3 regions of the Enterococcus sp. DIV0756 genome follow, and region 1 is predicted to be linked to each of the others. Evidence: a T-box and tRNA genes for the amino acid it is inferred to sense, from the RefSeq annotation. Region 1 holds a T-box; the other regions hold tRNA genes.
What was found. The T-box of region 1 lies ahead of leuS (leucine--tRNA ligase). A T-box ahead of a tRNA ligase gene usually reads a tRNA of that ligase, here a tRNA-Leu.
Positions count from the first base shown of each region.

Region 2: it encodes a tRNA-Leu, which carries the amino acid that the T-box ahead of leuS (leucine--tRNA ligase) is inferred to sense. The anticodon was not compared.
Region 3: it encodes a tRNA-Leu, which carries the amino acid that the T-box ahead of leuS (leucine--tRNA ligase) is inferred to sense. The anticodon was not compared.

Region 1 is NZ_JBIOLF010000001.1:2,989,003-2,992,282, forward strand. It holds gene leuS (leucine--tRNA ligase) at 1-1,855, opposite strand, end outside; T-box leader at 1,923-2,114, opposite strand; gene IGI44_RS14290 (phosphatase PAP2 family protein) at 2,252-2,908, shown strand; gene IGI44_RS14295 (TIGR01212 family radical SAM protein) at 2,909-3,280, shown strand, end outside.
Region 2 is NZ_JBIOLF010000001.1:1,532,855-1,536,134, reverse strand. It holds gene nagA (N-acetylglucosamine-6-phosphate deacetylase) at 1-261, opposite strand, end outside; gene IGI44_RS07435 (helix-turn-helix domain-containing protein) at 338-1,162, opposite strand; tRNA gene IGI44_RS07430 (tRNA-Leu) at 1,491-1,574, opposite strand; gene IGI44_RS07425 (hypothetical protein) at 1,622-1,807, opposite strand; gene IGI44_RS07420 (hypothetical protein) at 1,972-2,577, opposite strand; gene IGI44_RS07415 (glycoside hydrolase family 13 protein) at 2,670-3,280, opposite strand, start outside.
Region 3 is NZ_JBIOLF010000001.1:193,438-196,717, forward strand. It holds gene IGI44_RS00925 (16S rRNA pseudouridine(516) synthase) at 1-443, shown strand, start outside; gene IGI44_RS00930 (YjjG family noncanonical pyrimidine nucleotidase) at 455-1,141, shown strand; gene udk (uridine kinase) at 1,212-1,838, shown strand; tRNA gene IGI44_RS00940 (tRNA-Leu) at 1,889-1,972, opposite strand; gene IGI44_RS00945 (2,3-diphosphoglycerate-dependent phosphoglycerate mutase) at 2,078-2,764, opposite strand; gene rpiA (ribose-5-phosphate isomerase RpiA) at 2,892-3,280, opposite strand, start outside.

The DNA of each region.
Region 1 (3,280 bases):
TTACAACATTTTTCAATGATTTACTCATTTTTGCAGGTGCTTCTTCTAGCTCTTCGCCACTTTCAATGCTAAACCATTTACCATCACGTTTTTCTACCATATTTGTTGGTACCAGCGCACCACGACTATCACGGAAGCTTTGGCCCAAGATCATCCCTTGATTATACAATTTTTGGAATGGTTCGTTGGTTGGTACAACACCGATATCGTACAAGAATTTATGCCAGAAACGAACATACAACAAATGCAATACTGCATGCTCGGCACCACCAATATAAAGATCCACGGGCATCCAACGTTTTAATTTATCGTAATCCGCCAGCGCTTCTTTATTATGAGGATCAATAAAGCGCAAGTAATACCAAGAGCTTCCTGCCCATTGCGGCATTGTATTAGTTTCACGACGTCCTTTTTTACCAGTGATTGGATCAACGACATTGACCCACTCTTCAATATTTGCTAGTGGAGATTCACCCGTTCCACTTGGTTTGATATCTGTCGTTTTCGGTAATTCCAATGGCAATTCATAATCAGGAACTAAGCCAGTTGTCCCGTCTTCCCAATGGATAACAGGAATCGGCTCGCCCCAATAGCGTTGACGTGAGAACAACCAGTCACGCAATCGATAGCTGATTTCTTTTTTCCCGCATTCATGTTCTTCTAGCCAAGCCACCATTTGATCGATCGCATCCTGTTTGTTTAGTCCATCCAGGAATTCAGAATTAATATGCGGACCATCGCCGGTGAACGCTTCATTATCTACGTCGCCACCTTCAAGTACAGGAATGATCGGCAAACCAAACGTTTTCGCGAATTCATAATCTCGTTCATCGTGAGCCGGAACCGCCATAATCGCACCAGTTCCGTAAGAAGCTAAGACATAATCTCCAATCCAGATCGGCATTTTTTCCTCGTTTGCTGGATTAATGGCATAAGCGCCTGTGAAAACTCCGGTTTTTTCTTTCGCTAAATCGGTTCGATTCAATTCTGATTTTTTAGACGCTTCTTCAATATAAGCATCCACTGCGGCTTTTTGTTCAGGTGTCGTAATTTTTTGTACCAAATCTAATTCTGGAGCCAGCACTGCATAGGTTGCTCCAAACAACGTATCCGGACGCGTAGTGAAGACAGTAAATGTTTCCTCGCTATTTTCAATTTTAAAACGTACATTTGCACCAATTGAACGACCGATCCAGTTACGCTGCATCTCTTTGATACTTTCTGGCCAATCAAGTTCTTCCAAATCATCCAGCAAGCGATCCGCGTAGGCGGTGATTTTCAGCATCCATTGACGCATTGGTTTACGGATGACATCATAGCCGCCACGTTCACTTTTCCCATCAATAACTTCTTCATTAGAAATAACCGTACCTAATTCTGGTACCCAGTTGACTGGCACTTCCGCTTCATAAGCCAATCCTTTTTCATACATTTGTTCAAAAATCCATTGTGTCCATTTATAGTAATCAGGATCTGTGGTATTTAATTCCCGATTCCAGTCATAACTGAAGCCCAACGCATTAATTTGACGTTTGAATGTCTCGATATTTTTCTTGGTAAATTCTGCAGGGTCATTTCCTGTATCTAGCGCGTATTGTTCCGCCGGCAGACCAAAGGCATCCCAGCCCATTGGGTGCAACACATTGTAGCCTTGCGCCCTTTTCATCCGTGAAATGACATCCGTCGCTGTATAGCCCTCCGGATGTCCTACGTGTAAGCCTTGTCCAGATGGATAAGGAAACATATCTAAGGCATAAAATTTTGGTTTTTCAGGATCATCTGTGGTATTAAAAACATTGTGCTTCGCCCAATATTTTTGCCATTTTTTCTCAATCGCTTTGTGATCGTAACTCATGTTGTTCCTCCTAAATTGAATTATTCGTTTTAGATACAAAAAAATCCCATGAAAGTTCTCAAAACTCTCATAGGACGTTATCAACGTGGTACCACCTATTTTTATCTGTCCAACGACAGACCTCAAAAGAAATAACGGTCTTTAACCGGATCATTCGATCATGCTCCGAGGTAAGTTCGAATGTCTCGCATACACACTCTCAGCACCGTGCGCTCTCTGAAATGCGTTCGTTTCTACTACTCCTCTTCCAAGCAACAATATTCAAAGTAGTTTCATCTTAGCAGATTCCAAAACAATATTCAATTGAATTCCCCTTAAGAAATCACTGAAAAAATTGTCCATTAGTCGAAACATGATATAATACTTCTGTTTAGAAAGGATGAATCAGAGAAAACAATGAAAAATAAATCAATCTATCAATTAATCGGCAGCTTTACCCTGCTGTTTTTTGCGGCACTGTGTTACATCGTCCGTTTTTATCCAGAAACGTTAAATGGTTTTGACCGCGGCATCATCTATGCGGTCCATCAACTCTATCCGCAAATGAACGGCTACTTTTTATGGGTGACAAAATTTGCTAATCCAATTACTGTTGTCATTCTATCAGTTGTCTTTGTCGGTTTATTTTATTTCAATAAGCAAAAAATTACTGCTCTTTGGCTGGCTGTTAATATGGCGTTAATTAGTGGCATTGGCAATCATTTATTGAAACTTTTCTTCCATCGTGCGCGTCCGACACTCTTACCTCATATGGTGACGGAACACAGTTTTAGTTTTCCTAGTGGACACGCAACAGCAAGCACTTTATTATATGGCACATTAATTTTTGTCATGGCTTTATTCTTTAAAGAAAAAAAATCCTGCTTGATTGCTCAGATCATTGTTGGCATATTGATCTTAAGTATTGTAATCAGTCGCGTCTATCTCGGAGTTCATTATCCTAGTGATGTTCTTGCTGGTGTACTTTTAGGGAGCAGCTGGCTGTTATTCACCTATCCTTACTACAAAGAGAAAAAAATCGTTTATGATTTAAAAGCGATTAGGAGAAATTAAATGACCTTTCAATATACTGATGACCCAACCAAACGTTACCATTCATGGAATTACGCCTTACGCCAGCAATTTGGCGGAAAAATTTTTAAAGTTCCAGTCGACGGCGGTTTTGATTGTCCCAATCGTGATGGTACGGTTGCCCATGGCGGCTGTACCTTCTGCAGCGTATCTGGTTCTGGCGATATGATTGTTGCGCCAAGCGATCCGCTGCCTCAACAGTTCCATAAAGAAATCGACATGATGCATCAAAAATGGCCGCACGTCGATCAATACATCGTCTATTTTCAGAATTTTACTAATACCCACGCACCTGTAGAAATCATCCGTGAACGTTTTGAACAAGTTGTCAATCTTCCCGGTGTAGTCGGTCTC
Region 2 (3,280 bases), 1.5 Mb from region 1:
TACACCACACGATAACAAGCCTTCAGACATTACTTTGATTCCTTCAGCATCGTTATCCATCACGTCATGATTCTTATATCCATGAATATGCGTATCCACTAAACCAGGTGCGATCCATTTTCCACTTTGGTCAATGATCTCTGCCCCTTCTGGTTTTTCCTTCGTATATGATCCAAAAATGCCATCAGTGACATCTAAATAACCTTCACCTTTTACACCAGAGTTTAAAAAGAATTTGTCAGCATAAATAAATGTTTTCATTGTGAGCTCTCCCTTTTTTCTTAGTACCTTAAAGTTACTCCTGAATCCACTATAAGTCAAGAATGGTGTAGACCATTTACAAATCTTTTATCTTTTCCAAAGCACGTAGCATTTTCCGATAATTGATCAACAAATGAATCTCATCACGTGCTTCTAACATAAGAACTTTTAGTTCCAAAAGCTCCTTCAACTTGTAGTAACTGCATTGCTGACGATTCCATTTCAGCCCCATATCCACAACCTTTTCAGCTAAATCCAGCCGGTCCTGCTTCACTAAAAAAGTTCCATAGTTCACAAAGAGGTTGCTTAATTCACTCCGTTCGGAATAATCCGCCATCATCGTTTTGAATAATTCAAAGCTTTGATTGTAGTAACTATGTGCGTCATTCACACGCCCTAAGACTGAGCTCATTTTACCAGCAAAACTTAAAAGTAAAATACGACTATCAAAATACCCATCGTATTTTTTGGATACACAGATTGCAAGTCCTTGAGTGACAAACGCTAAAGCGGCTTCCGCGTCTTCATCAATAAAGTAGGCACATACTCCTTTGAAAAAGCAAGCTAGCTGACGATCCTTATCTAGATGAGTGATTTGGCGTTCATCTAAGTAGTCCAACGTTGCACGAATCTCTAAATATTTTCCGATTCGCAAATACATAAACATTTTGTTGAAATACTTACGCAGGAATAATTCCTCTGGGAGAAAATCAAGCATCAATTGGTCGATCGTAATTCCTAATCGATGACAAAGCTGCTGGATCACAATAATATTAGGAATCTCTTCATTGTTTTCGATTCGACTCAAAACACTTTGTGAACAAATCCCTTGAGAAAGGTCTTTTTGTGTCATGCCATGTTCTTTCCTAAAATCTTTTAAGACTTGACCGATCGCTTCCATTACCGTTTCCTCCAAAATATGCAAATTCACATTTTTAATAATTTAATTTTAGCCGATGATGATTTTACAAGCAACTCTTGCGTTCGAAATAGCTAAAATATTTGAATTGAAATGAAAAGTATTGCTGTCAAAAACCGAGTCCAACACTTTTCGCTAAAAAGAAGGAGCTGACCCAAAAGTCTCTGGACTTTCGGATCAGCTCCTTTAACGAATAAACGACGAGTCACAAGCAGCATCTGCAAAACTAAGTCAAAAATTTGAGCAACTGTTTATGACATCTCATTTTTCTTTCTGGATACTGAACAATTATGAGTCATCCTCATTTTAATGCGGCGAATGGGACTCGAACCCACACGAGATCGCTCTCACATGATCCTTAGTCATGCTTGTCTGCCAATTCCAACACCGCCGCGCAGAACCTTATTTATGATACCGAGCTGACGTTAAAAAGTCAATAGTTTAAACAATCGTTGTATCATAAACATAGGTAATGTTGCCCTTAAGTCCCGCAATTCCACGGAAAAACTTCTTGTCTTCTTGTTTGATCCACGCTTCTCTGAATAAAAAGAAATCATCTTTAGTTACTTCGATTTTCTCAATTTCTCCCGCTCTTAACTGGCGAATTTTTTCTTCAAATGGATTCATTGTTCTCTCTCCTTGGTGCCGTTATTTCGTATTGTTTTATCCTGCCATTCATCCAATAATTGTTTTTAAGGAAGCTCATACTAACCCTCTTGAATAAATCTCTACTTCATTGTTGAAAGTTGGACTGGCAAAACAACAGAAGGCTGCCAAAGGCACCTTCTGTCTTAATCGTGAAAATATTTACTGTTTTCAATCTGTGAATTGTCCTCTTGCATAATTCCTCTTAATGAACGATCCAACCGTTGACGTGAATTTTTTCTTTCCATCACTGGAGACTGCTCTTCATTTTCAGACGCAAATAAAATGTAGGATTGAGGTGCTTTTTCCATTCGGCTCATCAATTCTCTAGGCGATATCGCATCTGCTGGTGTATCAGGAATCAAGGAAGAAGGCACATACTTTGGTGCAAACGGTGTGGCACTACGGCCGTTTCGAGCACTTCGAGTGTTAAAGGTCGACTGAGTCGGTTCCTTTGGTTTCCGTTCTTCAAATAAATTTACTTTTTTTGATTCTTTATGATCGTTGTATTTAGGCAAATTAGCTTTATGATGATCCAATTCTCTTCTTGGTTCATCGTCTAAATTAACACGTCTGGTTCGTTTTGGTTTCGGTAGCTGACGTTCAAAAATATCTTTCGCTTCAAGGCGATAACTTGTAATCAAATCATCTTGTCCATCAAATAAGACACGTTGATTGGTTTGTACTATTTTAACACCTGCTTCATCATCAAAAGCAGGAAAGCGGCACTTTTTTCTGGTGTACGTTTGCATAAAATCATCCTCATTGTTCTGATATAGCAATAGTTTAGCATAAAAGCGGAAAAAATGCTTTTTAATTTCCTATGAAACAGAAAAACAGCCGTTTATTCCGCATCATACATGAACAAGCTACCTTTAGGCGCCAGAATTTCACCTTCTAATATCCGATCTAAAACAGCATACTCTCCACGATAAGCACATGGACTTGAAAGTTCGCCAACGTTTAGACTTTGCTCTTGATCAGACAAGTTGATCGCATAGATTACATAGGCATTTCCTGAATAGCGAATGATCCCAAAGATTTGCTGCACTTTGGAATAAAATGGGAAAAATTGGCCATGTTTTAAGACATCGTATTTCTTTCTTCGTTCAATCCATTTCTGACAATTTTTGAATAGTCTTGGATCAATCGATTGCCAAGGGAAAAATTTTCGATTATCTGGGTCCTTGCCACCAGTTAATCCAGCCTCGTCCCCATAATACACACAAGGGATTCCCGGCATCATAAACATCAACCCCCAGGCCTGATCCAAAGCCTCAACAGAACCATCAAGCATCGTTAGAATACGCTCCGTATCATGGGTACCTATATTGTTTAATTGGTTGTAGTAAAAGTCCGCTGGATAATTCTCCTGATAGCGAATCATTTCCTCACAAATATCTTGTAATGAACGCGATTGTTTTAAAATATCCAAAATTTGCTGACGCAACGGGT
Region 3 (3,280 bases), 2.8 Mb from region 1:
CAGCTGATTTATATCCAGTTGGACGTTTAGACCGCGACACAACAGGGTTATTGTTCTTAACTAATAATGGGCAACTAGGGTACGACCTTCTGCAGCCAGCTGCAAAAGTCATAAAGACCTATAGGGCTACAATCAATGAAGCCGTGACGCTTGAGGATGTGAAGGCTTTTGAAAAAGGGATTGTTTTCAACGGAGGGGTACGTTGTCAGCCAGCGTATTTAGAGATAGTGCATTCAGAGCCCGACAACTCAGAAGTTTTGCTGATGATTAAAGAAGGAAAGTTTCACCAAGTCAAAAAAATGTTTTTGGCTTGCGGGAAAAAAGTAACGCGTTTAACACGTCTAGCGATGGGACCATTAAAGTTACCAGAAGATTTAGCAGAGGGAGAATATCGTTCACTGACACTTGCTGAGCTGCAACAATTAAAATCATATTTTAGATAGAAGGTTTGAAGATGGGATACGAAACAATTTTATTTGATATTGATGATACGTTGCTGGATTTTAAAGCAGCAGAAGAACAGGCGTTAAGCTGGCTGTTTCAAGATATGGGTGTAGAGCCATCCTTAACAGTAAAAAATCATTACAAAAAAATGAATCAGGCTTTTTGGCGTGATCATGAAGCGGGACTACTTTCTCGTCAAGAATTGCTTGATAACCGATTTCGTTTATTTTTTGAGCAATACGAACGAGAAGTGGATGGACCAGAAACAGAGGCACGCTACCGCCACTATTTGAATCAGGGACATCAATTGATAGCGGATAGTTTGGAAGTGGTAGAAAACCTGAGTTACAAAAAGGATCTTTACGTAGTGACTAATGGAGTATCCGCTACACAACACCAACGTTTAACAAAATCTGGCTTAGCGCCCTATTTCAAGAAATTCTTTATTTCTGAGGAGATGGGTGTTCACAAACCAATGAAAGAATTCTTCGATATCGTATTTAGGGAGATTCCAAAGCTGGAGAAAGAAAAAACGGTGATTATCGGCGATTCTTTAACATCAGATATTAAAGGTGGCCAAATCGCTGGGATTGATACGATCTGGATGAACCCTTCTGGAAATGAAGCGAAGGAAATCAAACCAACCTTCCAGATTAAAAAACTAACCGACCTCTATCAGATTTTGGAAGATTTTTAAGTTTTTTATAGCATTTTGTTCATGTTTCGCTATAATAGGACTAATGAAAAACGAAAGAGGTTTTACTTGCATGAAAAACAAGCCGATCATTATTGGTGTAACGGGCGGTTCAGGAAGTGGAAAAACAAGTGTCAGCCGCGCGATCTACAATCGGTTTCCCGATCATTCGATCATGATGCTGGAGCATGATTCTTATTACAAAGACCAAAGCGGTATCAGCTTTGAAGAACGATTAAAAACGAACTATGACCATCCGTTTGCGTTTGATACGGATTTATTAATCGAACATTTAAAGGATTTAATAGAATATCAATCGGTGGAAGTGCCGATCTATGATTATGTAGCTCATACACGCAGTGATGAGGTTTATGTCCAAGAACCAAAGGAAGTCATTATATTAGAAGGAATTCTAATATTAGAGGATGAACGTTTACGTGATATGATGGATATCAAGATTTATGTCGATACGGATGACGATATACGAATTATTCGTCGGATCAAGCGGGATATGAACGAACGCGGTCGAACCTTGGAATCGGTAATCGATCAATATCTGACAGTGGTAAAACCGATGTATCATCAATTCATCGAGCCAACTAAACGTTATGCAGATATCATCGTACCAGAGGGTGGCGAAAATCACGTAGCGATTGATTTGATTGCAACTAAAGTAGCAAGTTTTTTGAATCATGAGTAAAAGAGCAAGACAGAAATTTTTCTGTCTTGCTCTTTTAGCGTATCTTGTTATGCGGCCGAGAAGACTCGAACTTCCACGGTATTGCTACCACTAGCGCCTGAAGCTAGCGCGTCTGCCAATTCCGCCACGACCGCAATTAAAGTACCTTTTCATTTTAGCACAAAAATTAAAATGCGCCATAATAATACTGATCATAATAAAAAATCCCGACTCATTATAGAGAGTCGGGAGAAAATTAATTATAAATAGTATTTTTTAGCAACGGTTAAATCATCGTTTAAGTCATAAACAAGTGGTTGACCTGTTGGGATTTCTAAGTCCATGATGTCTTCGTCAGAAATACCTTCGATGTGTTTAGCTAATGCACGTAAAGAGTTACCATGTGCAGCAACCAAAACAGTTTTTCCGTCTTTCAAAGCAGGAGCGATTTCGTCTTGCCAGAAAGGTAATGCGCGTTCCAAAGTAACTTTCAAGTTTTCGCCACCAGGGATATCGCGAGGGTCTAACATTGCGTAACGACGATCTTGAGCTGCAGAACCTTCGTCAGTTGCTTCCATTAATGGAGGCAATACATCGTATGAACGACGCCAAATATGAACTTGTTCATCACCATATTTTTCAGCAGTTTCTTTTTTGTTCAAGCCTTGTAATTTACCATAATGACGTTCGTTTAAGCGCCAAGATTTTACAGTTGGTACCCAAAGTTGGTCAGATTCTTCAAGAATATAGTTACAAGTTTTGATCGCACGAGTTAAAACAGATGTGTAAGCTACATCAAATTCAATTCCTGCTTCTTTGATTTTACGGCCGCCTTCTTTTGCTTCTTCGACACCTTCTGGAGCCAAATCAACGTCTGCCCAGCCTGTAAATTGGTTCAATTTGTTCCATTCACTTAAGCCGTGACGAGAAAAAACTAATTTTGGCATAACATTCTCTCCTTTTGAAATTTCTGAAATTTTCAATTCCTGATTCATTGTACAATGTTTCTGCCGTGATTTCCATTAAATTGAGTGTGTTTTTTATCAAAACACAAGCTTTAAAGGGATTTTTTTACTAAATCTTTGGAACTTCCAAGATTTTAGGACCTTCGGGTGTGCCAACGATTACACGTGAAATCATGTCAATGAACAATCCATGCTCTACAACTCCGACACACGTATCCAGTTCTGCGGCTAAAGCGTGAGGATCGTCGATGACTTCTAAATGAAGATCAATGATGTAATGACCACCATCTGTAGTTAGCAGTTCGTTAGTATCCGTCGTCCGCCACGTTGGTTTGTATCCCTTTGATTCAAACAGGCGAAAGACATTATGACTGCCAAATGGGACGACTTCAACGGGTAATGGAAAGTTCCCTAGTTTACTGACCATTTTACTCTCATCAACAATCCAGATGCAGTCCTTTGAATACGTTGCAACGACTTTTTCGAAAAGAAGGGCAG